2 regions of the Paenibacillus sp. 2TAF8 genome follow, and region 2 is predicted to be linked to the other one. Evidence: riboswitches for the same ligand, from Rfam matches in the RefSeq annotation. Region 2 holds a riboswitch; the other holds the start of a gene.

The links. Region 2 has a riboswitch for FMN ahead of ribD (bifunctional diaminohydroxyphosphoribosylaminopyrimidine deaminase/5-amino-6-(5-phosphoribosylamino)uracil reductase RibD). Riboswitches for the same ligand answer to the same signal wherever they lie in the genome.
Region 1: it holds a riboswitch for FMN, as region 2 does, so the genes downstream of both, AB4Z30_RS14255 (DMT family transporter) here and ribD (bifunctional diaminohydroxyphosphoribosylaminopyrimidine deaminase/5-amino-6-(5-phosphoribosylamino)uracil reductase RibD) in region 2, are expected to answer to the same signal.

Annotation. Positions count from the first base shown of each region.
Region 1 is NZ_JBFRFN010000008.1:154,812-157,997, reverse strand. It holds gene AB4Z30_RS14260 (amidase) at 1-134, opposite strand, end outside; gene AB4Z30_RS14255 (DMT family transporter) at 329-1,309, opposite strand; FMN riboswitch at 1,455-1,604, opposite strand; gene AB4Z30_RS14250 (DinB family protein) at 1,688-2,191, opposite strand; gene AB4Z30_RS14245 (CGNR zinc finger domain-containing protein) at 2,354-2,926, shown strand; gene AB4Z30_RS14240 (amidohydrolase family protein) at 3,146-3,186, shown strand, end outside.
Region 2 is NZ_JBFRFN010000001.1:157,438-160,623, reverse strand. It holds gene AB4Z30_RS00810 (riboflavin synthase) at 1-220, opposite strand, end outside; gene ribD (bifunctional diaminohydroxyphosphoribosylaminopyrimidine deaminase/5-amino-6-(5-phosphoribosylamino)uracil reductase RibD) at 311-1,414, opposite strand; FMN riboswitch at 1,743-1,909, opposite strand; gene AB4Z30_RS00800 (hypothetical protein) at 2,065-3,186, opposite strand, start outside.

The DNA of each region.
Region 1 (3,186 bases), on a different contig from region 2:
GCATTAAGTTGTGGGTTCACTTCTTCCAGACGTGCATAGGCAGCTTCGAGCAATTCAACCGGGGAGACTTCCCTGGAGCGAATCAGTTCGGCGAGCCCTATGGCGTCATAGGAGGTATATGAGAATGAAGACATTAATAATCGTTCCTCTCTGAAAATAATTCCTTTAAGATTACATGTTCCAAGTTTCATAAACCATCGTACCACCTAGGTAGACAAAAGACAAAACGAGAAGCCATTATAATAGAAGAAAAAACGGCAGAATAAAAGCACTGCTCACCTCGAAAGTAGAAACAGTGCTTATATTGTTTGAACCAGATGAAAATGTATTACTCTGTGCGAAGTTTGGGTGCGGCCTCGGCGATTGGTGTAGAGCGTTCCTGCTGTTTGGAGATCAGGAATAGTGCGATCCAGATCAGGATAAAGCCAAGCAATTGCTCCCAGGTTATCAGCGTACGGAAGGCAATCCAGTTCACGAGCACACCTGCCATCGGGAAGCTTAGTTCCGCCAGGGTTGCAACAGAAGCTTTGGTTGAAGACAATCCTTTATAGTAGAGAAGCAGACTGAGCAAGCCAGGCAATAGTGCCTGCCCCAAAATATTCAGAATAACAGCTGCTTGTGCACCTGTACCTGCGGGAAGTGTCCAAGGAGCGCCTTCATTCCAGGTCATGAAGATCAGGAGCGGAAGTGCAACGACAAAGCGAAGGGAGGTCACCGTTTCATATCGCGCCTGCCCGAGCATTAGCCGGCCCATAACGGTAGAACCACCCCATAAAGCTGCGGCACCAAGAGACAGCAGGCTGCCTGCATGAATCCAGTTATTCCAGTTGCCGAGCGGTAGCGAGAAGCCAAAAGTAAGCAGATATGTTCCTGCCAGCGCAATGATGAACAGTCCGCCGAAGTGACGCGGGAGTGTTTCTTTTAATATTAATTTCGCAAGTACAATCGCGAAGAGTGGCTGCATTTTTTGCAATAACAATACCGTGTTGGGATCGTTATGGGTTAGTGCCAAAGTGAATAATACTGTTGCCAGGGCTGAGCCTCCCCAGGAGATAAAGATGACAGCGATCCAGTGACGTGCACGCAATTTTTTTAGATCATCTCGGAATTTCCATAATACCGGTATCGCAACAAGACTGACGATGATGTGTTCGATTAGAACAATCTGTGTAGAAGTCATCGTTTTTAGCAAAAGGATGCGGAATAAGGGGTCTACGCCCCAGAGGGCTGCGCCTAGCACAACTAGCCAAAATCCGGTGTTGCCTCGTTCCTTGCGATACAATGTTGATTCAGTTGATGTGTTTTCCATATTCAGGACTCCTTCGTCAGAACACGGAATCTTCAGTTGGCAAAATCGACAAAATCCCCCGTCCTTGGCGTACGCCAAATAAACGGGGGACCATTCAAAGACAAGGCGTCAGGGAAAAAGACTTCCCTATATGGCCTGCCATTGTGTTGATCTTCTCTCATCCGGACTGTACCGTCGGCCTTGGAATTTCACCAAGTCAGTCGCTGCGAAGTGGTAACCTAAACAGCGAGTCGCGGGCTGGTTCTATAAGAACATCACCGCCGGTTGGGAATTGCACCCTACCCCGAAGATCCTATTCAATTAATTAGTGTATTGAACAAGTTGTAACCTTATGAAGTTCATCTTATTCCTGTAAACGCTATCAGTTCAAGTGTTTTTTTAGAAAACAATACTCCAGCATCCCTGTTGTCTACGTAACAGCACAATTTGACCTGCATGATAAGCATCGTGGAGAACCCAGCGGGCAAGCGTCTGAGCCCAATTTTGTTCGGAATCCATATAAGCTTCTTCGAGTTTCGCTTCCGGTAATGTAGCAAGGGTATCGCGCAACTGCTCAGCCAGTTTCGTCGTTTGTTCCATAAGCTTGCTCCAGCCTGCTTCGTTCAAGGGATCCCCGGACATACCAAAAGTAGCTACGTTAGAATCGGCAGCGGGTGCAGAGGGAGTTTTTCTCTGGAGTCGATCCAAGATCCGTTGGTTGTAATAAAACATATGATTGACCAGTTGCCATATGCTAAGTCCACCTGAAGGCGGAATCCAGGCAGCCTGTTCAGTGGTCAGCCCCTCCAGAGCCTTGGACAATGGGACGATCCAGTTACATTGATCCCAAGTATCATCATTCTGAATAACCAATACATCCAATGCTGTGGTTACCGTTTTCATTTTTAAAATTCATTCCTCTCCTGACAGACTCATCTCGTTCTTGCATCTTCATGTTGGTAACTAGCTAATGTGGGTTGAAATGGTTACAATTAATATAACACAATTTTAATTAATGTAACCATCTTATTATAATTTAGATAGTTACATTAATCGGAGGCTCTCATGGATAGATTATGGACTGATTTTGTGAACAGCGATTATCATGATTGGCGTGGTGGGGATCGATCAGAAGACAGACTGGGAAACGCAAGCTGGCAGCAAGACTTTTTAAATCGGTGGCAATTAGAAGCGCCAATACCGGCATCGATTGAAGAGGAATCCGCATTGAGAAGTTTTAGAGATGATTTACAGTCTCTGGCTATCCGTTTGTCTAACGGGAAGTCCTTCACTGAGAAGGATCAAGCCTGGTTGAATGACTTTATGCAGGCTGGTGAAGTCATCAGACGATTCATCTCAAAGGAACAAGGATGGGAAGTTACACTGGTTCCCGTTCAAGCACATTGGGTTCAGGTGATGGCAGAGGTCGCGGCTGATTTTGCTATTACGCTCGTGGAGGGTGAGGGGAAGAGAATGCGCTCCTGTGACAATCCGGACTGCCGCTGGATCTTCTATGATGATACCCGGAGCAGGACCCAGAAATATTGTGATGATAAGATGTGCGGTAATCTAATGAAGGTGAGACGTTTTCGAGCGAAACGAAAAATGCACTCTAATGAGGAAAAAAATGAAGTTTAACAATCAAGTTTACCAATTAAGTTCACCAGTTAAGTTCAAACCTTTACAATCCGTGAAATCTCCATATAGGTCGAAGGTAGCTCTTCCAGAATTTGATAAATATAAACATTTGATATATAATATATATATACTAGCGAAAATATAGTCATAAATCATTTGTAAGAACAAGCAATGCAGATCAGATCATTTTACAAACCATTATGATGGGAGAGGTGTCTCATGGGGACAAGTTATCTTTTGAAAAACGGTTGTGTATTATC
Region 2 (3,186 bases):
GACTGAGATTCGTATGACGGTACGTTTCAGGCATGACGTCTGCTGTAAAACCTCCACCCTCAAGCGTAGTCGCTGTCAGACAAACCCCGTTAACTGCGACGCTGTCTCCAATCTTGAGATCATCCATAATGACAGAAGCTTCGATGTTCAGAACCAAGGCTTCGCCTTTACGGCCAATGCGCCGGATCTGACCTACTTCTTCCACCAAACCCGTAAACATACTGCCGCCTCCTAATCTAAAGCTGTGTATCTATTTTATTGTCGCACGCATCCTTTTGAGTCTAACTCAATTGTGATACATTACTCTGGCTTATTCTGGCCAAACGGGAATGCCGCCAATACTGATATTATCCCCAACTTGCTCAATTTCCAGCTGATGCAATTGAATCGCTTGGCTCATACGCTCTACGCCTTCAAAACGGAAGCTGCCAGGTGTATCATATCCACCTACAATCTTCGGAGCGATAAACATAAGCAGCCGATCTACGAGCCGCGCTTCCAGCATAGCACCATTCAGTGTGCCGCCGCCTTCCAGCAAAATGGAGCCAATATCACGCTCTCCCAGTTTGCTCAATCCGTGCAGCAAATCTACCCGCGGCCCTGGACCGCAGCGGATTACCTCAACACCGTAAGCTTCAAGACGCTCTGCCGATTCCTGACTAGCCTCGTCGGTCGTAAGAACCCAGGTTGGCGCAAGGCCATCCTTGACCATTTTGGAGCCTACAGGCAGACGCAGTTTGGAATCCACTACGATCCGTACCGGACTAATCCCCTCTACTTGCAAACGGGTGGTCAGCTCCGGATTGTCGGCGATAACCGTATCCACACCAACCATAATGCCTTGATGACGATGGCGAAGCGCGTGCACAATTTCGCGTGCCGGTTCGTTGGAGATCCATTTGCTGTCTCCGCTGCGAGTAGCAATTTTGCCATCCAGCGTAGATGCTGTTTTGAGGGTAACGAAAGGCAGACCTGTTGTAATAAACTTAATAAACTTTTCATTCATACGTCTTCCTCGTTCGCGCAAAACACCCACTTCAACCTCGATACCTTGTTTACGAAGCATACTGATGCCTGTGCCAGATACCTGTGGATTCGGGTCTTCACAACAGACAACCACCCGTTTGACCTTCTCATGAATCAAACGTTCGCTGCAGGGCGGAGTTTTACCGTAATGACTGCAAGGTTCAAGCGTTACGTAGACGGTACTGCCCTCCGCATCGCTTCCAGCCATGTTTAGTGCATGCACTTCCGCATGGCCTGTACCTCTCTTCAAATGGCTTCCCAGACCAACAACTCGTCCATCCTTAACTACGACACATCCCACGACAGGATTAATTCCAGTCTGTCCTTGTGACCGTTCTGCCATATCCAGTGCTAACGCCATATAAAATTCATCATTGATCATTTCCATATATTGTTCACCCCACGGTTATAATCTTGAACTAAAAAATCCCCACCGAACAATCCGTTCCGGTGGGGATGATGAGAGTCTACTGTCATCTACAGGAGTGAATGGTGTACAACCACAACCATAACGACACTTCACCAATCCGTATAACAGGCAAGTGAAAACAAACACATACCTTGTTGAATACAACATCTTAGGTAAAGAGCTGTTATGTTACGGTATTATGTACAGGAAAACTCATTAATAATAAGCTCTCCCTACACAACATCAAATCAAGTGATAAATGCTGTGTAACATCACTCCTGCGGAGTGCAGCCTGCTTGGCATACACCCACTCCTTCTCCCATCCAGACTATACTGTCGGTTCTGGAATCACACCAGATCAGCCATCTGCCGTAGGCAGACAGGTCACGGACTTTGCCATGTCGTCGGAAAACTTATATCCTCGACATATGCATCACCGCCGGTAGGGAATTACACCCTGCCCTGAAGGATCGCTTTCGTTATTAATTGGATGTTAGCACTTTAATGTCAAAAAATCAATTTATTTTTGTTTCTTTTTGTCACATACTAACTTTTAATAAGCATTCATATCATAAAATCCGCATCTCTCACAAGACGCGGATTTTAATCAGCCATAGAAAAAATAAATTCTAGAGGTCAGGAAAACAACAGCTTGCCATGTGCTTTAAATCTTTTGCTGCGTGGAACGGAACACGATCCGGTTTTGGCTGGGAAGCAGCAGGAGTAGGCATATCTCTGGCGACCCTTCTAACCCAGCTTGTAGAGTCGATTCCAATGGCCGAACATAACCAGCGTTCATCTGACCTTGGACGTACGGTTAAAATAAGCTCTTCTTTTCCTGGCATTTCAGGGAACACACCTTCCAAATATTCGACAATAACACGTTTGTCCTTCACTTCATGACAGTAGACGGTCACCCAAGCGCCACTAAGTACTTTCACCGCATATACGTCTCCTGGCTGCACCTCACCTGTGCCGGCATCTGGAGATTTTTTCGGTACCTTGGCTTGAGAACCAACACCTCGTCTGCTTTCGAATGCACCAATAACGGTCTCCATAGCTGGTGGATTCGGTTCAGCTTTGTCCTCAAGCGACACATCACTGCAATCGAAGCCATCGAAAATCCGGAACAGATTGTGCTCGTTTATTCCTATAGATGAATCCCACCATGCCAAGGGAGCTTGTACTTCAACGCGGGTATTAGGTCTCTTATCGCGTTCAGCATACGAGGTGAAAGCCGTAATCATTCCTGGCTGTTCTGTTGTGTCCAGAATACCGATCAGTGCCAGCGTTTCAAGCAGGTCACGGTATACATATACCTTTTTCGAAGGCAGCAGTTGTGCTTTTTTCAGAGCATCCGCTGCCTTGCTGTAACGCGTTTTGGGCGGCAGATTGCGCAGTACCGTCAATACGGCGCGCAGCGTCCAGCGATCATATTCATTCGGGACAGGAAGCTCCTGCGAAGCGGCCATCTCCTTCAAAGCCAAAACATGTCCGAAGATATCTCCATCCAGCGGTGTAGCGCTTGTCATCCGCCAGTACCATTGAAGTGATGTATCTACACCGTCATTCACGTCCAAACCACAGATCTGGCACTTGTGACTGGATGGATACGGTGTATATTCATGATCTGGTATGCTGGTTGCAATTAGTTTACCTGTAAGAAGTGAACGCCAAATCATCGGAGCTGACCATAACGAAGCCACAAAAGCCTGAGCGGCGTCCTGAAGTGTCCAACGCTCAGCCAATGC